One region of the Gordonia sp. VNK1 genome, then DNA from elsewhere that is predicted to be linked to it. Evidence: riboswitches for the same ligand, from Rfam matches in the RefSeq annotation. Region 1 holds a riboswitch; each other region holds the start of a gene.
What was found. Region 1 has a riboswitch for S-adenosylmethionine ahead of ABLE94_RS08300 (bifunctional o-acetylhomoserine/o-acetylserine sulfhydrylase). Riboswitches for the same ligand answer to the same signal wherever they lie in the genome.
Positions count from the first base shown of each region.

Region 2: linked by a shared signal. The riboswitch ahead of ABLE94_RS05060 (amino acid ABC transporter permease) and the one ahead of ABLE94_RS08300 (bifunctional o-acetylhomoserine/o-acetylserine sulfhydrylase) in region 1 are both predicted to bind S-adenosylmethionine.
Region 3: linked by a shared signal. The riboswitch ahead of ABLE94_RS17455 (LLM class flavin-dependent oxidoreductase) and the one ahead of ABLE94_RS08300 (bifunctional o-acetylhomoserine/o-acetylserine sulfhydrylase) in region 1 are both predicted to bind S-adenosylmethionine.
Region 4: linked by a shared signal. The riboswitch ahead of ABLE94_RS21240 (aminotransferase class V-fold PLP-dependent enzyme) and the one ahead of ABLE94_RS08300 (bifunctional o-acetylhomoserine/o-acetylserine sulfhydrylase) in region 1 are both predicted to bind S-adenosylmethionine.

Region 1 is NZ_JBDZDJ010000005.1:167,064-174,178, reverse strand. It holds gene ABLE94_RS08315 (DUF3017 domain-containing protein) at 1-35, shown strand, start outside; gene ABLE94_RS08310 (molecular chaperone) at 143-1,642, shown strand; gene metX (homoserine O-acetyltransferase MetX) at 1,681-2,829, opposite strand; gene ABLE94_RS08300 (bifunctional o-acetylhomoserine/o-acetylserine sulfhydrylase) at 2,859-4,187, opposite strand; SAM riboswitch class IV at 4,250-4,370, opposite strand; gene ABLE94_RS08295 (cutinase family protein) at 4,574-6,292, shown strand; gene ABLE94_RS08290 (MFS transporter) at 6,409-7,115, shown strand, end outside.
Region 2 is NZ_JBDZDJ010000003.1:250,478-257,592, reverse strand. It holds gene ectB (diaminobutyrate--2-oxoglutarate transaminase) at 1-806, opposite strand, end outside; gene ectA (diaminobutyrate acetyltransferase) at 1,137-1,664, opposite strand; gene rsmD (16S rRNA (guanine(966)-N(2))-methyltransferase RsmD) at 1,863-2,432, shown strand; gene coaD (pantetheine-phosphate adenylyltransferase) at 2,444-2,932, shown strand; SAM riboswitch class IV at 3,037-3,145, shown strand; gene ABLE94_RS05060 (amino acid ABC transporter permease) at 3,192-4,250, shown strand; gene ABLE94_RS05055 (amino acid ABC transporter ATP-binding protein) at 4,247-5,068, shown strand; gene ABLE94_RS05050 (ABC transporter substrate-binding protein) at 5,205-6,212, shown strand; gene ABLE94_RS05045 (GNAT family N-acetyltransferase) at 6,373-7,092, shown strand.
Region 3 is NZ_JBDZDJ010000014.1:95,796-102,910, forward strand. It holds gene ABLE94_RS17445 (ABC transporter permease) at 1-84, opposite strand, end outside; gene ABLE94_RS17450 (ABC transporter substrate-binding protein) at 93-1,721, opposite strand; gene ABLE94_RS17455 (LLM class flavin-dependent oxidoreductase) at 1,721-2,854, opposite strand; SAM riboswitch class I at 2,862-2,945, opposite strand; ZMP/ZTP riboswitch at 3,082-3,161, shown strand; gene ABLE94_RS17460 (NAD(P)/FAD-dependent oxidoreductase) at 3,184-4,554, shown strand; gene ABLE94_RS17465 (SDR family NAD(P)-dependent oxidoreductase) at 4,559-5,410, opposite strand; gene ABLE94_RS17470 (SRPBCC family protein) at 5,416-5,847, opposite strand; gene ABLE94_RS17475 (TetR/AcrR family transcriptional regulator) at 5,986-6,549, shown strand; gene ABLE94_RS17480 (GMC oxidoreductase) at 6,538-7,115, opposite strand, start outside.
Region 4 is NZ_JBDZDJ010000022.1:20,323-27,437, reverse strand. It holds gene ABLE94_RS21250 (O-succinylhomoserine sulfhydrylase) at 1-641, shown strand, start outside; gene ABLE94_RS21245 (isochorismate synthase) at 1,624-2,709, opposite strand; SAM riboswitch class IV at 2,801-2,914, shown strand; gene ABLE94_RS21240 (aminotransferase class V-fold PLP-dependent enzyme) at 2,931-4,250, shown strand; gene ABLE94_RS21235 (hypothetical protein) at 4,247-4,690, shown strand; gene alc (allantoicase) at 4,732-5,715, opposite strand; gene ABLE94_RS21225 (MarR family winged helix-turn-helix transcriptional regulator) at 5,903-6,427, shown strand; gene ABLE94_RS21220 (MDR family MFS transporter) at 6,414-7,115, shown strand, end outside.

The DNA of each region.
Region 1 (7,115 bases):
TGGCCACCTCGATCGACCCTTTGGGCACAGATTGATTACACTGGTGACCTCAGCGTGACATTCGGGGCCAAGAAGCGGCGCTCATCAGATCGAGGAATGACACGGTCGTTAGCGACACTAAGTAGGGATTGGCATCTCATCCATGTTGGAGACCAACAGCCAGGGCACTGACGGCGACGCGACGTCGCTGGGTGTCTCGGTGGGCGAGGGCATGATCCATTACGTCCTGATGACCCTTGACGACGCCGGCCGGACCGATGTCACCTCACGCGTCTTCGAGGTCGACCCCACCGACGGCCTCGACTCCGTCGGTCGCGTCAATGCCGGGATCGACCTCATGCTCGACGCGGCGCGGGCGGCCGATCGCCGTGTCGGACCGATCGGCGTCACCGCTCGGACCGCCACGCAGCGCCGCCGCCTGCGCTCGGGCGGGACGGGGACACGCCGACAGGTCTACCTGAGTTCCGACGAAGAGGCGGTGGCCGAATACCTCACCCGCACCGGCCAGATCGACCGCTTCACCGCCGTGGTGGTGGCCGATTGCGGTGACACCGGAATGTCGCTCTACACGGTGGATCCCGCTGCCGGGACGATTGCGTCGATCGAACGAACCGTGGTGATCAGTGGTCGTGCGCTGGATCGATCGCTCGCCGATCATGTTGCCGCGCAATCGGTCTCGGTCGGCCGGGAGGCGCAGACGCGACGTGGGCGGGAGTTGCTCGTCGGTGCTTGCCGGACCGCCAAGGAGGAGATCGGCGACGCGGTACCCGCATCCGGTGCGGGTGGTCTGCGTCTGACCCGGGCGGCGGTCGCCGAGGCGGCCGCGCCGATGGTGGCGGATGCGCGTGGAGTGTTCACGCGCTACGTCTCCGCGGTCGGTCGGCGCGGTCCGGCACCCGACGCGGTCGTCCTGGTGGGTGGCCTGGCGAATCTGCCGGTGATCCACGAACTCGCCGGCGACGTCGATCTGGAGGTGCTTGTACCGCCCTCCCCGGAGATCGTCGCCGCGACCGGCGCGGCGATGCTCGCCTCGTCGTCGTCGTCGACCGGCGGTCTCGGCTTCATCGGCGGGCATCGCGGGCCACGCTGGTCGCTGGCACCGGCGGCCCTGGTCGGTTGTCTGATCGCCGCCGTCGTGATGGCCGCCGTCGCGGTCGGCGCAACGCTGTCCACCGGGGATTCCCCGGCGCCGACGTCCACGGAGGGTGCCGAGGAGGTCGCGACCACCGACTACACCGGGTGGACCTCGACGACGCGTTCGACGACATCCGCCGAGATCAGCGCGGTGCTGCCGCCGACGATCGCACCACCGCCCGGCGGGTTTCAGTCACCGGGTTGGGCGACGACCGAACTGCCGCAGACCACGATCTCGGCAACGACGCTGACGCTGGTGCCGAACACACCGAGCACCACCACCGCGTCGCCGAATGTCACGTCGCCGAGCACCACGACCCCGACAACGCCACCGCCACTGCCGATTCCATCGCAATGGTTGCCGCCGGGACTGCTGCCGCTCATGCCGCCGCAGACGAGCACCCCGGCCCCGGACACGCCGGATCTGACACCCTATCCCGTCCCGGCGCCGCGGCAGCAGGCCGTGCCGTCCGCTGCGCCGACGACGACCACCACTCCGGCCGGCTGACCCGACTCGACGGCTGCGGCCGTGCCGATCGGCGACGATCAGCGGCGCGCGAGATCCACTGTGCGCTTGAGGAGATCGGCGATGGCGTCGAACTCGGTGAGAAAGCCGTCGTGGCCCTTGTCGGACCGGATCACCTGCAGACCGCCCACGCAGTTGCCTAGGCCGTCGGCGAGCTCCTGTTGTAACCGCAACGGGTACAGGCGATCCGAATCGATACCGGCGACGATGATCGGCACCTGACACGACCCCAGCGCCGCGGCGATGCCGCCTCGGCCGCGTCCGACGTCGTGATGGTTGAGAACCTCGCTCAGCACCACATAACTGCCCGGATCGAAACGTTCGATGAGCTTGTCCGCCTGGTGCTCGAGGTAGCTCGCGATCGCGTATCGCCCACCGCGCAAGGGGTTTTCACCATCCTGCGCAGAATCGCCGAACCGCTCGTCGAGTTCCAGTTCATGTCGATAGGTCAGATGCGCGATACGACGCGCGATCCCCATGCCGATCATCGGTGAACGGCCGGTGCCGTGATAGTTGCCGCCCTGCCAGTCCGGGTCGGCCGTGATCGCCGCGATCTGTGTTGTCTGCGTGCCGATCTGATCGGCGGTGGCGCGGGCACCGACCGCGAGCACCAGCGCGGTACGCACCTTGTCGGGGTAGGTGATGGCCCACTCGAGCGCACGGGCCCCACCCATCGAGCCGCCGAGAACCGCACCGATGCTGCGGATGTCGAGCGCCTCGAGGAGGGCGGCCTCGGCCCGCACCTGATCGAGCACGGTGATCTGCGGGAAGCGTGAACCCCACGGCCGCCCTTGGGGATCCGGCGAGGACGGACCGGTCGAACCGCGGCACCCGCCGAGCACGTTCGCCGAGATCACACACCATTCGTCGGTGTCGATCGCCGCACCCGGACCGATCAGGCCGTCCCACCATCCGGGGGAGGGCTGCTCGTCGGTCGCGGGTCCGGTGACATGGGAATCACCGGTCAGCGCATGCAGGGTGAGGACGACATTGTCGCGTTCGGGTGACAACGTCCCCCAGCGCTGGAACGCCAGGGTGACGTCGTCGAGCACCTCCCCGTTGTCCAGAGCCAACGACCCCACCCGCATGCGGACCATCTGCCCGTCGGGGACCTGCTCCCACTCGGGTTGATGCGCCGCGGAGGCCTGGGGGTCGATGCTCACCGACACGGGGTGTGTGCTCCTGTCTCGAGTCCGAATTACTGTGCGGCGGCGAAACCGTGGGCGAGGTCGGCCAGGATGTCGTCGATGCCCTCGATGCCGACGGCCAGGCGGACCAGACCGGGGGTCACACCCGCGGCCAGCTGCTCCTCGGGGGTGAGCTGACTGTGGGTGGTCGAGGCGGGATGGATGACCAGCGAACGCACATCACCGATGTTGGCGACGTGGCTGTGCAGCGTCAGGGCCTCCACGAAACGCTTGCCCGCGTCGACACCGCCGACGATCTCGAAGCCGATGATCGCGCCCTGGCCCTTGGGTGCCAGTTGCTGTCCGCGCGCGTACCACGGCGACGACGACAGGCCGGCGTAGGCGACCGAGGAGACCTGCGGATGGTCGTTGAGGAACTCGGCGACGCGCTGTGCGTTGGCGACGTGCCGTTCGATGCGCAGGCTCAGGGTTTCCAGGCCCTGGGCGAGCAGGAAGGCGTTGAACGGCGAGATCGCCGCACCGGTGTCACGCAGCAACTGCACGCGGGCCTTGAGGGCGTAGGCGGGCGCGCCGAGATCGGCGAACACCGCGCCGTGGTAGCTCGGGTCGGGGGTGGTGAAGCCGGGGAACAGGTCGACCCCGTCACGCTGCACCCGCCAGTCGAAGGTACCGCCGTCGATGATCACGCCGCCGATCGCGGTGCCGTGTCCACCGATGTACTTCGTCGCCGAGTGCACGACGATGTCGGCGCCGTGCGCCAGCGGGTTGAGCAGGTACGGGGTGGCGACAGTGTTGTCGACGATCAGCGGCACACCGTTGCGGTGCGCGACCTCGGAAATGCCTGCGATGTCCAGGATCTCGTTGTTCGGGTTCGAGACCGACTCGCCGTAGAAGGCCCGGGTGTTGGGGCGCACGGCCGCCTGCCACGACTCGAGGTCCTCCGGGTCCTCGACGAAGGAGACCTCGACGCCGAGCTTGGGCAGCGTGTAGTGGAAGAGGTTGAAGGTGCCGCCGTAGAGCCGCGGGCTCGACACCACGTGCCCGCCGTTCTCGACGATGTTGAGGATGGCGTAGGTCTCGGCGGCCTGCCCCGACGCGACGAGAAGTGCGGCGACACCGCCCTCGAGAGCGGCCAGGCGCTGCTCGACGACGTCCTGGGTCGGGTTCATGATGCGGGTGTAGATGTTGCCCGGCTCGGCCAGCCCGAACAGGTTGGCGGCGTGGGTGGTGTCGTTGAAGGTGTACGACGTGGTCTGGTAGATCGGCAGCGCGCGAGCGTTGGTGGCGGCGTCGGCGCTCTGACCCGCATGGATCTGTTTGGTCTCGAAGCTCCAGGTGTCCACAGGATTCACGGTGCCGTCGTTGGCTGCGTCAGACATGGAAATAGATCACTTTCTACGGTCGGCAGGGTTACTGGAACCCTGATGGGGTCCGACCTTCGGACCCGCGCTTGCCGGGGACACACTGCGTCGTCCCACAACCCGGTCATCACCCGGAGCACCCCACCGCGGTTGGAGGGTTGCCGATCAGCAAGCCGGGGCTTGTCGCTGATGCTCATGACCTGGCGACAAGGATATAGCACGGCCACGCCGGGCTGATAACCCTCCTGCTCACCATGGTTGGAACGGTGGCGGGCGTGGTGGCCACCGAAACGGCACCGCGCGGTGCGCTCGAGAGCGCGGTGGTGTCCTCCGGCCGGAGGAATTGTGGATCGTGAGGCCGGTTTTCGATATCCACTACTGGACATCGGCCTACGCTGCACGCTATGGCAGGGTTCGGGGACCGACGTCGCATTCGACTCGCAGCTCTCACGGTTGGTGTGGGTGCGGTGGCGGCGTCGCTGGTGACGGCGACATTCCTGGGGCGTGGGGTGGCGCTCGCGCAGGAGAGCGATTGCGCGCCCGGTGCGGTCTTCACCGTCGGGGGAACGTGGAACACCGACGCGAGTTACCTGGTGGGGATCGAGCAGCGATACACCGGGCACGGGCCGCAGTGGCAGGAGCTTACCAACAGTCCCTACTCGGGCGAAGATGCTTACGACATCATCCCGGTGCCGTATTCGGCAACCATCTGGCCGCTGGGAGCGGTCGGCTACAACGCGAGCGAGGCCGAGGGAAGGGCGAACCTGGAGCAGGCCGTCGCGACGTATCAGCAGAGCTGTCCCGACAGCAAGATCGTCATCGTCGGATACTCCCAGGGTGCGCGTATCGCCGGCGACGTCCTCACCGACTTCGGTCAGAACCGCCCGCTCGAGGACGGCACCGTCATCGATTCGAGCAAGGTCACCGGTGAGCTCTACTCCGATCCCCGGATGGTGGGGACCCTGTGGGGACAGGGCATCGAATCGGCCCTCGTCGGTGTCATCCCGGGCCTGACCATGTCGGGCCCGCGTAGCGGGGCCGATTACGGCGGCCTGCCGGTGACCACCTACTGCATCGAGGGCGATCCGATCTGCGACCTGCCGGATGTGCTGCACGACCCGATCGGCGTCGTCGACGACTTCTTCGGGTACTGGGTCAAACACGGCCAGTACCCGTATCACATGTATCAAGATCCCGGCGACGACGTCATCTGGGATTTGGGCTCGGTCGACGGTGAGATGACGTGCACCAAGACCGGCACCCTCGAGAATGTGCGGACGTGCACCATCTCGTCGCCGTCATCGTCGGCGATCATCGTGCAGAATCTCGTCGACGCCGTGGGACTCGACTGGTCGGTGCCCGATCTGCTGCCGTATCGATTCCGCTTCCCGGACATCATCGGAATCACCCTGTCCGACTTCCAGGTCCCGATCCGCTGGGTGATGGACTGGCTGCCACCGCTGCCGGAGCTGGGTTACGGCGCCTACCTCCCGAATCTGTTCGACTTCCAGGACATCCTCAACGGTGTGCTGCAGTGGGATTCGGCACTGTTCAAGCAGGGTGTGGTGGCGCTCGCGGCGAGTGCGACGAGCATCGTGCTGCTGCCGGTGAACTTCGTCCGGTACTGGGCCGAGCGGATCGTCGAGGGCATCACCACGGTGCCGTGGGGCCCCGACTCGGCATCCCAGACGACGGCATCGCAGACGATTGCGGCGCTGTCCTCGTCGCCGGCGTCCGCGAGGTCGTACGGCGTCAGCACGCTGTCGGCGGGGGAGACGCAGGAAGAGGCCGAGGGCAGCGGCGACGCGCAGACCGATGGCACTCCGGGAAGCCTCGGCGGCGGAACGCAGGTACCGGAAACATCGACGTCGGATTCACCGGCGACGCCGGTGACCACCGTCGACACCACGCCGTCGGCCACGCCCGAGCCCACCGGCGGCGCCACGCCGTCGGTCACGCCCGAGCCCACCGGCAGTGCCACGCCGTCGGCCACGCCCGGGCCCACCGCTGACCCGACGCCGTCGGTCACTTCGTCGCCCACGCCCGAGACCACGGGCAGCGCCGTGCCCACCGCCGACGGTGCAGCCGTCGACGCCTCGAAGGAACCGGTCGGCGTCGGCTGACCCGACGACGCCCGCCTCGGGCGCTCGGCTCCGTGCGGCGCGCGCCGTTTGCCATGTGAACGACCTCACGCCGCCGAATGGGAATCCTCGGCGCCCGCGCGGTGGTTGGTGGACCTATGCCCGAGTCCGTCCACACGCCTGCCGACTCCGTCGTCGAGTCCTCCTCACCCTCGGAGACCTCGGCGAGCGCGCCGCCCTCGCCCGCCCGTCCGATCCGGTGGGCGATCCTGGCGATGGCTCTCGGCGGGTTCGGCATCGGGACGACCGAATTCGTCGCCATGGGCCTGCTGCCCAACATCGCCCATGCGATGTCGGTGAGTGAACCCAGCGCCGGCATCGTCATCTCCGCCTACGCCCTCGGTGTGGTGATCGGCGCACCGCTCATCGCCGCGCTGACCGCGCGGATGTCGCGACGCACCCTGCTGATCGCTCTGATGGTGGCCTTCACCATCGGCAATGCGGCGACGGTGGTGGCCCCGACGTTCGGTCTGCTCATCGCGGCGCCGTTCGTCGCGGGTCTTCCGCACGGCGCGTACTTCGGGGTGGCCGCACTGGTCGCCGCCCACCTGGCTGGACCGCGGAAGCGGGCCGCGGCGATCGGTCAGGTCATGCTCGGGCTGGCCGTGGCGAATGTCGCCGGGGTGCCGATGGCCGCGTGGCTCGGTGAGCACTTCGGCTGGCGTAGCGCGTTCGTGGTCGTCGTGGTGGTCGGCGTGGCGACGATCGGTGCGCTGGCGATGAATCTGCCGTCGCTGCAGGACATGCGCGTCACCAATCCGATGACCGAGCTCGGCGCGCTGCGTCGACCGCAGGTGTGGTTCAC
Region 2 (7,115 bases), on a different contig from region 1:
ACGATGTCCGGGGTGATCCCGGCCTCCTCGAACGAGAAGAACTCGCCGGTGCGGCCGCAGCCCATCTGCACGTCGTCGACGATGAGCAGGATGTCGCGGCGGGCACACAGGTCTGCCAGGGCGCGCAGCCACTCCGCACGGGCGACGTTGACGCCACCCTCACCCTGCACGGTCTCGACGATGACGGCGGCCGGCAGGTTGAGGCCGCTGCCGGAGTCGTCGAGGACCCGCTCGAACCAGCTGAAGTCCTCGACGGCGCCGCCGAGGTAGTTGTCGAACGGCATCGGGGTGGCGTGCACCAGCGGAATGCCCGCACCGGCCCGCTTCATCGAGTTGCCGGTCACCGACAGGGAACCCAGCGTCATGCCGTGGAAGGCGTTGGTGAAACTGACGATCGACTCACGGCCGGTGACCTTGCGGGCCAGCTTGAGGGCGGCTTCGACGGCGTTGGTCCCGGTGGGGCCGGGGAACTGGACCTTGTAGTCGAGACCGCGCGGGGTCAGGATCTTGTCGGCGAACGTCTCCAGGAACCGGCCCTTGGCCGCGGTGGCCATGTCGAGTCCGTGGGTGATGCCGTCCTCGTTGATGTAGTCGAGGAGTGCGGACTTGAGGACCGGATTGTTGTGACCGTAATTCAGCGATCCGGCGCCGGCGAAGAAATCCAGATAGCGATCGCCGTCGGTGTTGGTGAGCCACGATCCGCGGGCCCGGCCGAATACCGTCGGCCAATTGCGGCAATAGCTGCGGACCTCGGATTCGTGCTGGGTGAAGACCGAATCGTCAATCGTTGTATCGAACATACTCATGAACAAACCTCCGATAGGTGAAAAATCGTGGGTAATGACGCACGGCCGCGTCCCGGGTCGTGCCCCATGCGCGATGGAATACCAACGAGCGCAAGGGATACGGACGCGCATGCGACGGAATCGCATGCGGCACTACGGTGCCGCCTGTGCCGAACCGTGCCACTTCACCGGCGGGCGGACGATCGCAGTGCGAGCCCGGTCGAAACTGCTCGCTGAGCGCCGTCACACCGTGCGCTCCCTCAACACCGTGCGTTGAGCTCGTCAAGCCGCTCGTTGAGCTCCGTCACACCGCTCGTTGAGCTCCGTCGAAACGTCAGTCCTGAAAGTCCCTCAGGGTTCCGGGATCTCGGGTTCCAGCAGGTAGAGATCCTCGGGCTCGTGGGCGTCGGGGAAGTCCGTCGCGGCGAAGAGATCGCGCCGGTCGAACCGAAGGCCGCGGGCCGCTGCCACGGACGCGAAAAGCCGTTGGGAGGCAACGTTATCCGGGCTGATGGTGGTGTGCATCGCGACGATGCCACGTTCTGCGGTGCGATCGAAGAGGCGATGCAGCATCGCGGCGGCGATGCCGTGGCCGCGATGGTCGTCGTCGACGGCGACCTGCCACACCATCAGGGTCGACGGGTCCGACGGTCGGCGGTAGCCGGTGACGAATCCGACTGCGCGGCCGTCGACTTCGGCAACGATGGACGTCTCTGCGAAATCGGAGCACCACAGTACGTAGGCGTAACTCGAGTTGACGTCGAGGACGCGGGAATCGCGGGCGATCTCCCAGAGCCGGGTTCCGTCGGTCACCGTCGGAATGCGGTAGTCGAGAGTGAGTGTGTTGGATGGGGCCGTTCTTATGTGGGACGGGCTCATGACGGATCCGACGTTAACAATGTGTGTCGTCGGATTCACCCACCGACGGAAATCGGTCACGGAATGACCCACCAATTCCCAGTTCAGCGGGCACATGTGAGGCCAGTCACATCGGGGGATCTGCAGGGCGGCAGAGCGGGGTCGCACGGGCGCGCTGGGCTCCCCTTCGTCGGCGCGGCCCTGGGGCACAATGGCGGGGTGACCCGCATCATTGCCGGCCGGTTCGGTGGACGCCGACTCAAGGTCCCCGACGACGGCACCCGACCGACCTCGGACCGGGTGCGAGAAGCACTGTTCAGCATGCTCGCCGCCCGCATCGACCTCGACGGCGCCCACGTCCTCGATCTGTACGCCGGATCGGGTGCCCTCGGCATCGAGGCCCTGTCGAGGGGTGCAGCGACGGCGACCTTCGTCGATGCACGCCGCAAGGCGAGCGGTGTCATCACGGCGAACGTCGCGGCGCTGGGCCTCGCCCCCGATGCGCAGGTCGTCACCTCGTCGGTGTCGACCTTCCTGGCCGGCTCGCCCTCACAGCCGTTCGATCTCGTCTTCAGCGACCCGCCGTATGCCATCGACCCGGCTGAGATCGAGGACGACCTCGCGCGACTCGGTGAGCGGTGGGTGTCCGCCGATGCATTGATCATTCTCGAACGTGCCCGGCGGACGTCGGTGAGCTGGCCGGAGGACCTCGAGGTGATCCTGACGAAGATGTACGGGGACACCGCCGTCGACGTGGGCATGCGACGGTGGGCCGCAGGGGACGGGTAGGTTCAACGGTCATGACCAGTGCGGTGATCCCCGGCTCCTTCGATCCCTTCACACGTGGGCACCGTTATGTGGTGGAGCGCGCCGCGAGGTGTTTCGACGAACTCGTCGTCACCGTCGTGGTGAATCCGAACAAACGGGGACTGTTCACCGTCGACGAGCGCCTCGAACTCATCGCCGAGGACTGTGCCGATCTGCCCAATGTGCGGGTGGACCGGTGGACCGGCTTGCTGGTGGACTACCTGCGGGAGAACTCGATCCATTCGATCGTGAAGGGTCTGCGGTCGGCGGTCGACTTCGATTACGAACTGCCGATGGCCCAGATGAACCGCGACCTGGCCGACGTCGAGACGATCTTTCTGCTGACCGATCCGCGCTACGCGCATGTGTCGAGTTCGTTGGTGAAAGAGGTCGCGAAACTGGGCGGTGACGTCTCGCCGTTCCTGTCGGCCCATATCCATCAGCGTCTCCTCGCCGAGATCGCGGGCGAGCGGCGGGTCTGATCGGCCGCTCGTTCGGCACGAGATCTTCACCTCTGCACAGAGAAAAACTCTCGCGGGTGCAAACCCGACATCGAAACATCCTCGCGCAGTAGCGTTCTGACCACGGTGATGAGCGTCAGCGTCAAGCCCTGGCTTGCTGGCCGGCAACCCTCGCGTCGCGGTGGGGTGCTCCAGGTGACAACCGGATCGGTATCGGACCGATAAGCGCGATGGCCACCGTGTGGCCGGAAGAGGTTGTATTGATGTTGCTGGATGTGTCATGCCGTTCGACGTCGTTGTCGACGAGACCACAGGGTTCGGCGGGCCGGAGATGACGGCATCTCGGGGCCGCGATGCGGGCTCGGTGGCGCTGACGGAGTCGCCGCAGGCCCGCGATGATCACCCGACCGTGCCGGTCGATGTACCCGCGCCGCCGTCGCGTGATCCGGTGATACCGCTGCGTCATCCGGGGCGGTGGATGCTCACGGCAGTGGTCGCCGTGATCGCCGCGCAGATCGTCCACGGGCTGATCACCAACCCGTTCTTCCAGTGGGATCGCTTCGCGTACTGGTTCTTTCGTCCGGTCGTGATCGAGGGACTCTGGGTAACCCTCGAGGTGGCGGCCTACAGTGCGGTTCTCGGGTTGCTCGGGGGTATCGTCCTGGCCCTCATGCGCCTGTCGCGGAGTCCCGTTCTGGCAGCGGTCAGTTGGATCTACGTGTGGGTGTTCCGATCCATTCCGCTGATCGTGCTGCTGCTGATCTTGTACAACTTCGGTGCGCTGTATGAGTCGCTGAGTCTGGGAATTCCGTTCGGGCCCGGGTTCTTTCACTTCTCCGAGGCCGATCTGGCGACTCCGCTGATCATCGCGATCGTCGGGATCAGCCTGCACGAATCGGCCTTCGCCGCCGAGATCGTGCGGGGCGGAGTGCTGTCGGTGGACGCCGGCCAGCACGACGCTGCCGCGGCACTGGGATTGCCGCGCCACTATCACTTTCTCCGCATCACCCTTCCTCAGGCGTTGCGCACCATCGTCCCGTCCTATGTGAACCTCCTGATCGGTCTGATCAAGGCGACGTCGCTGGTCTATTACGTGTCGCTGCTGGATCTGTTCGGGGTCGTCTCCACCCAGAGTTCCACTTACTCCGGCGACGTGGTGCCGCTGCTCCTCGTCGCGACAGTCTGGTACATCGTCCTGACCAGCATCGTGTCGGTCGCACAGTTCTATGTCGAGCGATACTTCGCGCGTGGTGCGGTTCGGACCCTACCGCCGACACCGCTGCAGCGACTGCGGATGACCGCGGCGACACTCAGCCGGCAATCGAGGTGGACATCATGAACGCGGCATCGGGAGTCGGCATCGACGCCGCGGACCTGGCTGGCGTCACCGGCGCCGGTGCTCGGGTCGAGGTGCGCAACGCCCATCGCTGGTACGGAAACCTCCATGTTCTGAAGGGAATCGATCTCACGGTCGAACCCGGTCGGGTCGCGGCGATCCTCGGCCCGTCCGGGTCGGGAAAGTCCACCTTGCTGCGTACGATCAATCATCTCGACCGCCTCGACGCCGGACATGTGAGCATCGGGGGAGAGTTGATCGGCGTGCGCCGCGTCGGGGGTGGGCGTCTCAAGGAGCTGCCGGAGCGGGTCATCCTGCGTCAGCGACGTGACGTCGGCTTCGTCTTCCAGAACTTCAACCTCTTCGCCAATCTCACCGCCCTGGACAACGTTGCTGCGGCGCCCACGGCGAGCGGAGTGTTGTCGCGTGCCGCAGCGGTGGCGCGGGCCCGTGACCTCCTCGACCGAGTCGGGTTGTCCGACAAGGCCGATGCCTATCCGCGGCAACTGTCCGGCGGTCAGCAGCAACGTGTGGCGATTGCGCGTGCTCTTGCGCTCGAGCCGCGAGTGTTGCTGTTCGACGAGCCGACCTCGGCACTCGACCCCGAACTGGTCGGCGACGTGCTCTCGGTGATCGCTGATCTCGCGGCCACTGGTACCACGATGCTCATCGTGACCCATGAGATCGGCTTCGCGCGTCAGGTCGCCGACTCGGTGATCTTCATCGATCACGGCGAGATCATCGAACAGGGCACGCCGGACCAGGTCCTCGATCATCCGTCGCACCCACGGACACAGGACTTCCTGCGCCGCGTCCTCTGACGCACGCCCGGTAACACCATCCGGCGCACGTGGCCGGAGACGATTCATCGCCGCTCGGGAGTCCGTCGGCCAGGCCGGCGTTCCGGCACCGCAGTCACTCGGTTCCCGCCCACACCCACCCACTGAAGGAGTAGTCATGTCTCGACATCGATCGTTCGTCCGGCGCGTCGCCGCCCTCGCTGTCGGCGGGGTGATCGCCGCGACCGCACTCAGCGCGTGCGCGGGGGCATCCGCCGACGACACCGCCACACCCGGCTCGGTGGTGGTCGGTGCCGTCTCGAACGGAGCCGCCAAAGAAGTCACTCTGTCTGTGCCGCAGGTGGATTCGATTCGCGGTCAGCTTCCTCAGGAGGTCCGTGACTCGGGTGAATTGTCCATCGGGATCGGCGCACTCCCGTCGGGATACCCGCCGTTGGCCTTTGTCGGGTCCGACCAACACACGTTGACCGGTGCCGAGCCGGATCTGGGCCGGCTGGTGGCATCGGTGTTCGGACTGAAACCGGTGATCGAGAACTCGACCTGGGAGAACCTCTTCGTCGGAATCGACAGTGGGCGAGTCGATGTCGGATTCTCCAACATCACCGTGACCGAGGAACGCAAGGACAAGTACGATTTCGCGTCGTACCGTCGCGACCAGCTGGCATTCGAAGTGCCGGCGTCGAGTTCGTGGAACTTCGACGGCGACTATCACACGCTGGCGGGAAAGACGGTCGCGGTGAATTCGGGAACGAATCAGGAGCGCATCCTGTTGGCGTGGCGTGATGCTTTGGCTTCGGAGGGGAAGACGCTGACCGTCGTCCACTTCCCGGATTCGAACGCCACCAATCTCGCCCTGGCGTCCGGCAAGATCGACACGTATCTCGGGCCCAATCCCTCGATCTCTTACCACGTCCGGCAGACCGCGAACACTCCCAAGGCCACCCGCATCGCGGGCACCTACTCCGGTGCCGGTGCGAGCCTGCAGGGCATGATCGCCGCCACGACCAAGAAGGGGTCCGGGCTCGCCGCTCCGATCGCGGCGGCGATCAATCACTTGATCGAGACCGGTGTATACGCGAAATGGATTGCCGCATGGAATCTCTCGGCCGAGGCAGTGCCTGCCTCCCAGATCAACCCGCCCGGACTACCCCGCTCGGACTCCTGATCACCTCGGTGCACGACTCATCGGAGAGTGAACTGCCGCGCGGAGTAACAGCCGTGCGGGGGCAACAATGGAGTTGACTGCGGCGGCGACCAACTATGACCAACGGAGCCGTGAGAGGTGGGGGCGAAAGGAGTCGGGTGAGGTGACCACACACAAGGACATGACAACAGACCGGGCGGCGGATGTTTCGGCCGTCGGCAGTGCCGATGTCGGGGTGCTCGATCACGCCGTGCGTTCGGCTCTGACCGGCCCCCATGCGCACTTCGCGGAGCGCCGCGGACGGGTGCTCCGCTACCCCCGCGATGTGTCGGTGTACGGCGATTTCCCCGAGGACCCGACTCCGCAGGATTGGGCCGACGCGGCCGAACTCTATGGGCCGGGCGCGGATCTGCCGGTGTCCGGCGATCTGCCCTCGCCCCCGCCCGGGTGGGCGGTGTCGATGAATATCCCGGGTGTGCAGATGGTCGGCACGAACGTGTGGGGCGCGGCAGACGCCGAGGCGGTGGTGTTGACGCGCGCCGACGTGCCGGAGATGCTGGCGTTGGTTGGGCGCACGCGTCCGGGGCCCTTTCTGACGCGGACCATCGAGCTGGGTACCTACCTCGGAATCCGGCGTGGGGGAGAGCTGGTCGCCATGGCCGGGGAACGTCTCCATCCGGTGGGGTGGACGGAGATCAGTGCCGTCTGTACCGATGAGGCGTTCCGGGGGCAGGGGTTGGGGACGCGGCTGGTCCTCGCGGTCGCCGCGGGTATCCGTGCCCGGGGCGAAATCCCATTCCTGCACACCGCGGCTGCCAATGTCACTGCGATCCGCCTGTACGAGGAACTCGGCTTCGTTCTTCGGCGCACGTTGACGTTCGGAGGCATTCGCATCCCCTGATGGCGGCCGACGCTGAGCGCTGA
Region 3 (7,115 bases), on a different contig from region 1:
GATCAGGATGACGAAGGCCACGGTGAAGGCCGCCCACAGCACCCCGAGGGCCGAAAGGAACCGTATTCCGAGATAACGCAGCATCGTCGCGTTCACCGCCCGGACAACCACGTGTCGTGGAACTGCAACCGGGACGAGGCATCGAACGTCACCTGGTGGGTGGTGGCCGCGGCACCGATGGCCTGCGACAGTTCGATGGTCGGGACGAACAGTCCGTTGTCGAGGATCTGTTGTTGTGCGGTCGCGAGGTCGGCATTGCGTTGCGGGATGTCGGTGGTGGACTGTTCCCCGGCCAAGGCCGTGTCCAGAGCGGGTATCGGTCCGCGCCGGTTCAGGTTTCGTCCGGTGAGCCCGAACTGGGTGCGCAGGATGTCGCCGTCGGCACGCGTCACGTTGTAGTAGATCGCGTCGTAATCACCGGAGTTCTGTCGGACCGTGGCCGTGGCCGCCGGCACCACGTCGAGTTTCAGCTCGACGCCGACATTCTTCAGTTGTTGCTGGACGAGTTCGAGGATGGCCTGGTTGCCCGCGAACACCGGACTGTAGAGCACCGAGAAGCTCAGGCGTTGACCATCTTTGGTCCGGATTCCGTCGGCGCCGGCCCTCCAGCCGGCGTCGTCGAGAATCTTCTTCGCCCTGTCCGGATCGAAGGTCAGGGCCGACGAAAGGTCCGAGTACCCTGGGGTATTCGACGCCAGGACGCCGGTGGCGGGATGGAAGTCGTCGTCGAGGACGGTGGTCACCAACTCCTGCCGGTTGATCGCCGGCAGCAGTGCGCGCCGCACCGCGGCGTCGGCGAGGACACCACGGGATACGTTGGGCTGCAACCCGAACGGCACACCCGGGTTCACCGCGGTGAGGACCTGTCCACCGGCCCCGGTGATCTGCGGCTTGTCGTTGGGCAGGGCATCGCTGATCGCGTCGAGCTGCCCGGAGGCGAGCGATCCGGTGCGCACCCCGGACTCCGCGATCACCGTGAAGTCGATGCCGTCGAGGTAAGCGTCACCGGCGTGACCGAATACCGACGATCCCCAGCGGTATCCGGTGCGTTTGCGCAGTGACGCCGACTTGCCCTGCGCCCAGCCCGAATACACGAACGGTCCCGATCCGATGTTGGTGCCCTGGCACCTCTCCTCCGGCGTCGCGGCGACGGTGGTGTCGGACTGAATCCCCAACTGTGGAGTCGAGGTGGCCTGCAGGAACTGCGCATTGGGCGCACCGAACGCCACCCGCGCGGTCAGCGGATCGACGACGGTGGTGCCGGTGTATCCGCCGAGGTAGGTCGCCGCCAACGGTGCCTTGGCCGCGCCGAGCGGCCCGACGATGGCGTCGAAGTTCTCCTTGACGGATTCGGCGGTGAGCGGGGTGCCGTCGCTGAAGGTGACACCGGGCTTGAGGTGGAAGGTGAAGGTCCGCGCATCCGGGCTCACCTCCCAGCTCTGGGCGAGCCAGGGCTTGAGTTGGCCATCACCCGGGTCCTGATCGGTGAGTGAATCGACGACCTGCCGGGTGACATAGATCGTCTGGTTGGTGCCGCTCTGGGCCGGGTCCGAGCATGTGGGGGCGTCGGAGAGTCCGTAACGCAGGGTGCCTCCCGGCACCGGCGGTCCGGCGTCGTCGGAGCCCGAGGACCCAGAACCACAGGCGGTGAGCACACCGGCCACGGCCACCACGGCGAGTGTGGAGACGGCCGGTTTCGCGGTGACAGCGATGCGCTTCATCAGATCAGCCCCCACGCCTTGGCGAGCAGCTCATGCGACCTCAGCCGGTCAGCATGGTCATGGGTGACCGAGGTGATGACGAGTTCGTCGGCGTCGGTGAGGCGCCCGAGTGCGGCGAGCCGCTGCACGACGGTGTCGGGTGAGCCGACAAACTGGGTCTCGAGCCGATCGGCGACCAGTGCCAGCTCGTCGGCGGGCAGCGGCTGCGCCGTCGCCGGGTCGGGGTACTCGATGGCGCCGTGGCCGGTGCGGATGCTGTGCACCCACCGCCCGTAGCCGTTGGCCAGATGCCGCGCGGTGTCGTCGTCGTCGGCCACCACCACGTCGGCGGACACCACCACATAGGGTTCGGCCAACACCGACGACGGGCGGAACGCCTGCCGGTACGCCGCGACCGCTTCGCGGGTGGTGCCGGGGCTGACGTGGTAGTTGGCCGCGAACGGGAGTCCGCGGGCACCGGCGACGTGAGCGCTCTGCCCCTTGCTGCTGCCGAAGATCCACACCTGCACGTCGGCTCCCTCACCCGGAACCGCATGTAGCTGCTGACCCGACGGACTGGTGTAGGTGCCGTCGAGGAGCGACAGGATGTCGTCGACCTGCTCGTCGAAGTGCGGTGGCTGCGCACCCGGCTGCGTCAACACCTCGAAGCTGCGTGCGAGAGGCGAATGTGCCAGTAGCGCAGTCACATCGACAGGTTCAGGGATCACCACCCCGTCGACGAGCCGACTCGCGCTCGGTGCGGAAATCGCGACCGGGCCCGCGGGTGTTGCCGCCGCCTCAGCGCGTCGCTGTCCGGATCGGCCGAGCCCCAGATCGATTCGGCCCGGGTGGAACACGTCGAGCATCCCGAAGGACTCGGCCACCGATACCGCCGTCGTCTGCCCGACCTGCACCGCCGCCGATCCGACGCGGATCGATCGGGTCGCGGAGGCGATCTGACCGATGAGCAGCGCCGGCACCGAACTCGCGACGGCGGCGAAATGGTGTTCGGCCACCCAGTAGCGGCGATACCCCCACTGCTCGGCGTGCTGCGCGAGATCGATCGTATTGTGCAGCGCAGCAGCAGGATCGGAACCCTCGCTGATAGGTGCGAGGTCGAGCACCGACAGCGGGGCATGGTCACGAAACGTCACGGGGTGTCTCCCATCGATCCCGGCGTTAGCACCCTGGGGCGGGTTGCTGCGACGTCGACGAGCCGGGTCTCTCGGTCGCTCCAGATGGTCGATTCACCGTAGGCCCGTGATGCTGAGACAGGCAAAGAGAATGTCGGGACGGACGCCGTCCACGCCCGAATGCGGCGACGATTTTCTCGCGCCGAAGAATTTAAGTCGGCCTCGCCACCGGTTGCTCGATGGGCTATCGTCGGTTGTGCGACTGGCGCAGCCGGAGTCCACCGGCAAGGAGCACCGTTTCCCGACATCGTCCGCCTGGGTGTCGATTCCACACCAGAAGGAAACGTGCCATGACCCAGCGCGTACCGGTTCCCGGCGGCAGGACCCGCCGGCACCATGTCGTCATCGTCGGATCGGGGTTCGGCGGGCTGGCTGCCGCTCGTCGACTCGAGCATGCCGACGTCGACGTCACCCTGATCGCACGCACGAGTCATCATCTGTTCCAGCCGTTGCTGTACCAGGTCGCCACCGGGGTGATCTCGCAGGGCCAGATCGCACCGCCGGTGCGGGTGATACTTCGCGACCAACGGAATGTGACGGTGGCACTGGGCGATGTCGAGGCCATCGACCTGGAGAATCGTGCGGTGACCTCACGCATGCTCGAACGTGTCACCACCACTCGGTATGACAGTCTGATCATCGCCGCCGGTGCGGGCCAATCCTATTTCGGCAACGATCATTTCGCGGAGTTCGCGCCGGGCCTCAAGACCGTCGACGATGCACTCGAGTTGCGCGGCCGCATCCTCGGGGCGTTCGAGCAGGCCGAACTGTCCACCGACCCGATCGAGCGTGATCGCCTGCTGACGTTCGTGGTGATCGGAGCCGGGGCCACCGGCGTCGAGATGGCCGGTCAGATCGCGGAGATGGCCGGCACGACGCTGCGCGGCACCTTCCGGTCCATCGACTCGACGCAGGCACGGGTGATCCTGCTCGACGCCGCACCGGCGGTGTTGCCGCCGTTCGGTGAAAGGTTGGGCTCCCGAGCCGAGAAGCGTTTGCGCGCACTGGGAGTCGATGTGCAACTCGGTGCGATGGTCGTGGACATGGACTACGACGGACTCGTGGTGCGCCAGGCCGACGGTTCGACGCGTCGCATCGAAAGTCAGTGCAAGGTGTGGTCGGCGGGGGTCGCGGCCAGTCCGCTCGGCCGACAGCTCGCCGAGCAGTGCGGGGTGGAACTCGACCGCGCGGGTCGGGTACGGGTCGAACCCGACCTGACCATCCCCGGCCATGCCGAGGTGTTCGTGATCGGCGACATGATGGCCGTCGACGGAGTCCCCGGTCAGGCCCCGGCCGCCAATCAGTCCGGGCGGTACGCCGCCGACGCCGTCGTCGCCCGGATCAACGGCACCTATCGCGACCGAAAGCCGTTCGCCTACTGGGACAAAGGCTCGATGGCGACCGTCGCCCGGCATTGCGCGGTCGCCCGGGTACCCATCCCGGGCACCTCACGGGCCGTCGAGTTCTCCGGCTTCTTCGCCTGGCTGGGGTGGCTGTTCCTGCACTTGCTGTACCTGGTGGGGTTCCGCAACCGGTTCATCACGTTCATCGACTGGACCCTGGCCTTCACCTCCCGCAACCGTCATCAGTTGGCGGTCACCGAGCAACAGGTGTTCGCGCGGGCGGCGATCGATCGGCTGTCACACGACCTCGCGGCCTGATCTCTCAGGTGATGGCGCCCATCGCGCGGTCCGCGGTGGGTGCCGAGAGGTAATCGAGGACCGGCAGCACCGTCCGCAGGGCGGCGGGAGCGATGCGTTCGGGCCGGTGGGTGATCGCCCGGACGATCCAATTCGCCGCCTCGTCCACCGACAGTGCCGCCACGTCGTCGTATTCGGCTGTGGGCGAGATCATCTCGGTCCGCACCAGTGGATAGTAGATATTGGTGGCACGCACGCCCGGATGGGGCCGTTCGGCGTTGAGGCTACGCCCGAAAATCGACAGCGCATTCTTCGACGCCGCGTAGGCGGAGAACCGCGGGAAGGTTCCGGCCATCAGTCCCCACGTGCAGACGTTGACGATCTGCCCGTGACCGCGCTCGACCATGCCGGGCAACAGTCCCAGGCTCAATTGGACGGCGGCGAAGTAGTTGATCGCCATGGTGCGCCGGTAGTCGTGGAGCCGGTCGGTGGAGTCGATGATGGACCGCCGGATCGACCGGCCGGCATTGTTCACGAGGACATCGATCTCCCGCCCGGACAGCTCACCGAGCAGCCGGTCGGTGTCGGCCTCGTCGGACAGGTCGGCCACCAGATAGTCGCAGCCGGTCTCGCCGGCCAGCGAGGCCAACTCCTCCTCGCGGCGCGCCACGGCGATCACCTGCGCCCCGCGCGCGGCGAGTTGCTGCGTGGCCACCCGGCCGATGCCGGCGGATGCGCCGGTCACCACCACCCGCAGGCCGGCGACGTCTCGTCCGCGACCGGTGAGGGTGTCCTCGATGACGGCCGGCAGCATCGTCCGACGCTGCATGACGTCGAAAACCGCCGACGACACGGCGCCGGGAGAGAGGGAGACCATACGAATCACTCCAATTCGTCGCGCAGTTTTTTCTCCGTGTGCCGGACCGCCTGGGCCGCGAACGGCTCCATGATCGCGCCCAGCGCCCGGCCGGCCAGTCCGCCGGGAAGGAGGTACTCGAACTCGGCATGGACCTCGGTGCCGCCGTCGGTATCGCGGAACTTCCAGGTGGTGTTGGCCTGGAACCCGTCGATCGCCTTGAGCACGATGAACTCGTGTTCGACCCACTCGATCGTCTCGACGACCGACTTCAGGGTCTTCGGCCCGGCCTTCAACTCGACGTCGAAGACCGACCCGACGCCGCTGGTGACCTCGGTCTGCGGCGCGAACTTGTGCACCCCGAACATGTATTCGGGGACGTTGGTGTAGTCGTTGATGTACTCGAACACCGCAGCGCGCGGCACGGAAATCTGGGACGAATGCCTGACAACGCCCATGACGGACCCCTCCTGTCGGTTCGCCGAGGCGCACGGCACGTGCGCCTCGCCACGCGCCACACTACGCACTGAGACAATGGCCGACGGCATGTACCCCGTCACGGCCTTCGGTCTCCGCCATCCGAGCCATAATGACGTATGCGATCGCGAGGCAAGATCATCGAGGCAACGCTCGACCTGATCTCCACCGAGGGCTTCGCAGCCGCCAGCATCGCTGCGGTCGCCGCGAAGGCCGGAGTGTCCCGGCAGACGGTGTACTCGATCTTCGGTTCCCGCGAGGACATGGTGTCCCAGGCCATGGGTGAACTCGCCATCTCCGCCATGCGCGAGATCCACGATCGACTCGAGGGCATCACCGACTTCGGTGACTTCCTGATCGAGTTCATCATCGCGGGTCGTTCGATGGCCATCGCCGACCCGGCCCTGTCGGTGTTGCTGAACTCGCAGGAGAGTCACCCGTTCTTCGACGAGGGGGCGATGGCGCGCACCCGGGAGGTGGCTGCGGAGATCCTGCGACCGGCCGTCACCGACAAACCCGAGTACCGACCGCACTTCGCCGACATCGTCGACATGACCGCACTGTTGAGCGTCTCACTCGTCGCCGTCGACGACGGCCACCGCTCCGACGACGAACTGCGGGCGTTCCTCGGTCGCTGGCTTCGGCCCGCACTCGATGCGATGGCCCGCCCCTCAGATGGCTGATCCGACGTCGTTGGCGACGATGCGGTCCAGCGCCCGCTCGGCGATGGCCGCGATCGTCATCGACGGGTTGCACGCCGCGGAGTTACCCGGCATGAGCGCGCCGTCGACCACATAGAGGCCCCGCTGTCCCAGGACGCGTCCGTCGAGGTCACAGACCGACCCCATGTTCGCGCCGCCCACCGGATGCCACGTCGACGGCACGATCGCGTTGGTGTCGACGAGTGTCGATCCGGGACCGGCAATCCGGGTGGCGGCCGGATGCAGGTGGCGGGTCTGGATCGAAGCATCGCCCTCGTGCGGCCATCGGAGTACCGCCTGGTGTCGCGCTGCGTCATAGACGAAGTGACCGCGAGCGTTGCTCACCCCGTACCCGACCATCATCGTGCTGTGCGCATCCACCGGTAGCGGCGGGATGGAGGCCTGGATGAGGGTGAAGGCGTTCGCGGGATCGGACCAGTTGGGACTGCCGTAGACCACCGGACCACCTTGCGTGGCACCGAAATCCGAGGTCGGGCTGTTCCAGATGTAGATCCGGTCGGCGTTGGTCCCCCACCCCTGCCCCAACG
Region 4 (7,115 bases), on a different contig from region 1:
ACGTGTTCGCCACCCCGTTGCTGCAGCGTGGTCTCGAACTCGGGGCCGACGTCATCGTCTACTCGGGCACCAAGCATATCGACGGGCAGGGCCGCGTGATGGGTGGTGCGGTGCTCGGCACCAAGGAGTACATCGACGGCCCGGTGCAGACGCTGATGCGTCACACCGGTCCTGCGTTGAGCCCGTTCAACGCGTGGACGCTGGTGAAGGGTCTGGAGACCCTACGCCTGCGCGTCGACGCGTCGGTCGCCTCGGCACTGCGAATCGCGCAGTTCCTGGAGGACGATCCGCGGGTGGGGTGGGTCAAATACCCGTTCCTGCAATCACATCCGCAGTACGAGCTCGCCAAGGAGCAGATGTCCGGTGGCGGCACCGTCGTCACCTTCGAGTTGGCCGAAATGGGCGGTGTCAAGGGCAAGAAACGCGCCTTCGACGTGCTCAACGCACTCCGCGTCATCGACATCTCGAACAACCTGGGCGACTCCAAGTCACTGATCACCCACCCCGCGACCACCACCCATCGGGCGATGGGACCCGAGGGTCGGGCGGCGATCGGGTTGGGTGACTCGGTGGTTCGGCTGTCGGTGGGCCTCGAGGGCATTGACGACCTCCTCGGCGACCTGGATCAGGCACTGGGCTGACCGATGTGTGGCCGCGGTTTGCGGTCGCGCAGCAATCTGGCAGGTCGTGTGCACGGCACCGCAAGGGTGGACCGGCATCGTGGAAGACGTCAGAGAGAAACGCACACAGCGGATCTCACGTCTATGAACACAGGAGTTCATCATGCCCGCACCTCGCCGCAACAACAATCCCGTCCGCGTCCAGCGTCGTCGCCGCGTGCGTCGCTACGACCCGCGCAGCCGTCAGTGGCTGTGGATGTGGATCTGATCGGCTGGCCTCGGTCGATATGCAACGGCCCCACCCGGGAGTTCCGGGTGGGGCCGAGGTGCGTGAAAGTGGTTCTGGCTCAGGTGAACTCGTCTGTGCTCTTCCGGGTGTATCCGGCGGGCGTCGAGCCAGGGCTTCGCCGCAGTCAGCGGATTCGCGGTCGATGGCCCCAAACCGGCTGGAGCAGCGTCGTGCCGATGCGTTGATCGCGTTGACCAGGGGCAGGACCGATTGGCGGTCGGTCTCCGGTGTGTGAGGAGCAACGCGATTCCGACGTGGTTCCTGGCGGTGCTCGCACTGACGATGGCATGGGCGAGGATCCAGCAGATCCTGCGATCCCAGTCGACGCACCTGTGGTCGCCGGCACAGAGTTGGCCTCCGCCCAGCCGGGTTCCGCCCAGTCGGGGTCCGCAGCAAGCTGTTTGTGTACTGGTCCCGAACACCGCGCCCCACCGCCGCTACCTGTGCCGCCGCCCGCGCATCGATCTTCGTGGTCGCCGACCAATCCACCCTCGACGCTGAGGATGACGAACCCGGCTATCTCGACGGGTACGGCGTCATCGATGCCGACTCGGTGCGCGCCCTCGACAATCGGGAGTTCACCTGCCGCGTCGGGGTGTCCCGAGAACTCGCGATGCAAGGCGGGAAAGGGCGCCCACTCGACGGGAAAGGGCACCCACTCGACGGGAAAGGGCGCCCACTCGACGGGAAAGGGCGCCCACTCGACGCGGCGAGTCAGTCCTCGATACCCAACGCCCGCAATACCGTTAGGAGTTTCGCGGTGGTCTCGGCGAGTTCGGCATCGGGGTCGGAGTCGGCGACGATGCCGCCACCCGCCCAGCTGCGGAAGGAACGGAGGTCGGGCTCGAGTTCCAGGCACCGGATGGTCACCATCCATTCGCCGTTGCCGGCCGCGTCGGCCCACCCGACCGCACCGGCGTACAACCCGCGCGGTTCCTCGTGTGCGCGAATGAATTCCGTGGCCACCTCGCTCGGTGTGCCGCCGACCGCCGGTGTCGGACTCAGCGTGATCGCAAGATCCAGGGCGCCGACGGCGTCGTCGTCGAGTATCGCCCGGATCGGGGTCGCCAGATGCCACATCTCGCCGGTCGACAACAACTGCGGCTCATCGGGGATCGCGAGTTCGCGGCACAACGGTGCCAGGCGATCCCGGAGGTGCTCGACGACGAACGCGTGCTCGCGGTGATCTTTCTCCGACGCCGCGAGCTTCTCGCGGGACTCCCGGTCGGCCTCCGGATCGGCCGAGCGCGGCGCCGAACCGGCGTATGGCCGGCACGTCACCTCGCGACCGTCCTTGCGCAGCAACAGTTCCGGGCTCGCGCCGAGCAGCCACGAGGTGCCGGTGTCGACGGCAAAGGCGTTGTGTTCGCTGTTGCCGCCGGCGAGTGCGGCCAGCAGCCCGTCGACCGTGACCGGCGAATCCAGTTGAGCCCGAATCATTCTGGCGAGGACGACCTTCGCCAATGCGCCGGAGGCGATCGCCGACAACGCGGCACGCACCCGATCACGATGGGTGGCCGAATCGGGAATCTGCTCCGACGAAATCAGCGTCCGGCGCGGTGGTCGGCTCCCGGCGAGCGGAGTCGGTTCATGGGACAGCGTCACCGGCTCGAACAGCGCCGACGGGGCCGAGGGATCGAAGGCCACCGCCCCGACGACCGCATCGACGGCGCCGCTGCGCAGCCGGGTCGCGGCGTCGTCGGCGTCGGCGAATCGCGTCCGCACGCCGCGCGCTCGCACCGTCCCGTGCGGCCGCGACAGGACGAACGGTGACGCGGCGTGGGTATCGGAGACGGGCACCCAACCAACTTAGGCGACGACGGGCCGCGGCCTTTCGCTCACGCTGAGTGAAAATTGACACCCTTGCGCGCCGTAGGCCACCCTTGGTGCAGGTCATGAGTGCCAGCGACAAGCCCCGGCTAGCTGGCCGGCAACCCTCCTCCGCGGTGGGGTGCTCCGGGTGACGACCTGGCCGTGTACCGACCGGGCACGGCAAGCGTGGATTCCAAGGAGCCTTTGCGATGACTGCTGTCGCCACCACCACTGATTGCCGCAACGACTGCGCGGTGCAGTCCGATGCCGCCGACCTGTCGACCATCGGACCGCTGACCTCGGTCGTCGGTGCCGCCGAACTCGTCCCGCTGACCAGCGGTGATCAGATCCGCTACGCCAACTTCGACTACGCGGCCAGCGCGCCCGCCCTCACCGCCGTCGCCGACGCCGTCGCGGCGTCGGTGAGTCAGTACGCCAGCGTCCACCGCGGCGCCGGCCACCTGTCGCAGGTCACCACCCGCCGCTACGAGCAGTGCCGGGACACGGTCCGACGTTTCGTGCGTGGCCGCACCGACGACACCGTCGTCTTCACCCGCAACACCACCGACGCGATCAACCTGGCCGCCCACTGCACCCCCGGTGACGTCGTCGTTCTCGACATCGAGCACCACGCGAACCTGCTGCCGTGGGTGTCCCGCGACAACGGGTCCGCGCGCATCGTCTCGGCGTGCGACACCCTCGAGGACACCCTGGCCGCGCTCGACGCCGAACTCGCCGCGGCGCCGGCCGCCCTGCTCGCCGTCACCGCGGCATCCAACGTCACCGGCGAGGTGCTGCCCATCTCACGGCTGGCCTCGATCGCCCACCGCCACGGTGCCCGCATCCTCGTCGACGCCGCGCAACTGGTGGCACACCGACCGGTGTCGATCGTCAGTCACGGCATCGATTACCTCGTCTTTTCCGGCCACAAGCTCTACGCACCCTTTGGATCCGGAGTCCTCATCGGTCGCAGCGACTGGCTCGACGCCGCTGACCCGTACCTTGCCGGCGGCGGGGCGTCGGCGCAGGTGAGCCTCGTCGACGGACCCGACGAGAACTGCGCCTCCACCGCCTGGCACTCGGGCGCCGCGCGGCATGAGGCCGGCTCACCGAATGTGTTGGGCGCCATCGCCATTGCCGCCGCCTGCGAGGCCATCGTCGATCTCGGATTCGAACTGATCGGCCTGCATGAGGCAGAACTGCGCGCCCGTCTGGACGCCGGGCTGGCCGGCGTCGCCGACGTGACGCCGCTGCGGATCTTCTCCGACGACCTCGATCGCGTCGGCATCGCCGGCTTCTCCGTCGACGGACACACGCCGCGCGCCGTCGCCGAGTACCTCAGCGATCATCACGGAATCGGCGTGCGCGACGGCAAGTTCTGCGCGCATCCGCTGCTGGCCCGACTCGGACACACCGACGGGGCGGTCCGCGCGAGCTTCGGCCTCGGTACCGATTCCGCCGACGTCGACCGGCTCGTCACCGCACTCACCGAACTCACCCGCATTGCTCCCGGAAAGGCACACCCATGACCGCCGAACTCTCCGACGTCCGCATCAGCATCGGCCGCCCCGGTCTGCGCGTGGCACTGGCCGGGGACGTGTCGGCCATCGACGCGCCGATCGTGGTGCGTCGACCGACCCTTCGCGACGCGCAGCGGGCGCGGTCGGTGCTGCGATCCGGCACCCGGGACACCGCGAATTTCAGTGTGGCACTGGAGGTCGAGGTGGCCATCGCCCCGAATGCCGCGTCGGCACGGGCGGCGGTCGCGGGTATCCCCGACGAGCTCGACGGCGGCACCGTTCGCTACATCGGCACACCCGGCGGGCTGGTCACCCTCATCCGCGACATCTACGCCGCCGAGGTCGCCGACGCGGTGATCCTGGTGTCGTTGGATGGGTCGGCGACCGAGAACCGGGTCCGTCAGCTCGTGCTGCCGGCGTTCACCGGTGCCGCCCGAGGCGTCGCCTGATCCGCAGATCTCGCACCGGTCCGGAGTGCACAGACTCGACCTCAGGCCTCGCCGCGCTCCCACTGCTCGATGAGCCCGGCGTAGGACTCCTCGGTGAGCAGTCCGTACAGCTTGAACCGGGCCATGCCCCCGTCGGGGTAGATGTCCAGCCGTGCCTCGGTCATCGGCCGGTCCAGGTCGATGACGAACCGATGCCGGGTGTCGGGCTGCAGCTCGGTGCGGGGCAGGACCTCGAACCACTCGCCGTCGTCGCCGTCACGGCCGCGGACCGTGGCGGCGCCTGGTGCATTGCCCAGGAAGTAGCTCGTGTCGAGCTCGATCAGACTGACCCGCCCCTGGCCGGCCAGGCGCACCTGCACCCAGTCGTTGCCGTCGTCGCGGCGTCGGGAGGTCTCCCAGCCCTCACCCATGTGGCGGGCCCGGCCGGGCATCAGCAGGTTGTTCGGTGAGCTGTAGAACATGTTGGAGCAGGCCGTGATCAGGCCGCCGTTCTCCAGCGCGGCCAGGTCGAAGTGGCCGTACCGGAAGAAGTGCGGGTTGGGCACGCCTCGGCCGTGCACCCGGAAGCGGGCGATGCCGCCGTCGGGGTGCATCGTCAGACGCACATGGGTGAAACGGTCCTTGGCATCCACCCGGAACGGATTGCGGGTGTCCCCGTCGACCGGACTCTTGTCGACGATGGTGATCCACTCGGTGTCGTTGACCAGTTCGTCGACGGAGACCACACCCTCCTTGGCGGCGGCCTCCACCGAGATGAACGGTGGGTAATTGCCCTTGAACCAGGCGGTGTCGACGACGACGCCGTAGATCACGCCCGGAGCGCCGAGGCGGATGATCGCCTGGTCGACCCCATCGCGACGACGACGCCGTGTTTCCCAGCCGTCATAGATCTGGCCCTTGTGACCGAACGTCGCGGGCCGGTACTCCGCGGGCGGCGTCGAGATGAGGTTCTGCGCCTCCGCGAACAGGTCGTCATTCGACCACACGACGGCACCGCCGAGATCCCGTAATGCCAGGTCAGGCATCGAAGTGAAGTGAGGGCGGGTTCCGGACGCGGTGGGTGGGGGCGAAGGGGTCACGGCCACCGATCCTAATGGCGTTTGCGATCGCGGCACATTCGAGCGCATACTTGCGCAGTCCAACTAGGTGCACATTGCAACTGATTGATTCGCGCACCGAAGAAATGCTCCGACTCATCCGGGGGGATCCGCCATGCTCGATCCGGTCGAGGTCGACCGCCTCTTCGACGCGCTGTCCCGCTACCTGCGGGTACGTGACCGAGCCGTGCACACGACCCTGCGCACACCGGACGGCGACGTCGAGATCGCGGCGTTCAAGGGACTCTTCCATCTGCAGCGCCGACCGATGCGTTCCCGCGAACTCGCGGGCGCGCTCAACTCCGATCCGTCCACGGTCAGCCGACAGGTCGCCCAACTCGTCGACAAGGGGCTGGTGCGTCGGGAGGCCGACCCGCACGACGGACGGGCGACTTTGCTGGTGATCACCGAAGCCGGAGACGCCCAGGTCGAGGCCATGCGCTCGGCTCGGCGCGCGGCGATGAACGACGCCATGTCGGACTGGACCGCCGACGAACTCTCCACCTTGGTGAGCTTGCTCAACCGATTCGTCGACGCCACCGAGACCTTCATGGTTCCCGACTGCGCGAGACCCCCATCCGGGAAGCACGCCAACGACGAATCCCAGCCCGATCGAAAGGACCCCGATGACCAACCATGACGCGGCGGCCGCCTCGTCGGCCTCACCCGTAGAACACGCGGGTGCCGGTCTGACGCATCGCCAGATCCTCACAGTGATGGCCGGACTGATGATCGGCATGTTCCTCGCCGCCCTCGACCAGACCATCGTCTCGACGGCGATCCGCACCATCGCCGACGACCTGCAGGGCTACGACCTGCAGGCCTGGGTCACCACCGCCTACCTGGTGACCTCCACGATCGTCACCCCGCTCTACGGCAAGCTCTCCGACATCTACGGCCGCAAACCGTTCTTCCTGCTGGCCATCTCGATCTTCGTCATCGGGTCACTGCTGTGTTCGATGGCCACGTCGATGTACATGCTGGCCGGCTTCCGAGCGCTCCAGGGGCTCGGTGCCGGTGGTCTGTTCACCCTCGCACTGACCACCATCGGCGACATCGTCCCGCCCCGGGAACGAGCCAAGTACCAGGGCTACTTCCTGGCGGTGTTCGGCACCTCGAGCGTGCTCGGCCCGGTCCTCGGCGGCTTCTTCGCCGGCCAGTCGTCGATCCTGTGGATCTCCGGGTGGCGCTGGGTGTTCCTGGTGAACGTGCCGATCGGCATCATCGCGCTGTTCGTCGTCTACGCCGTCCTCAACTATGACCAGAACAAGGGCACCGGAACCCGCACCGACTACTGGGGCGCGACGGCACTCGCGGTGACAGTGGCG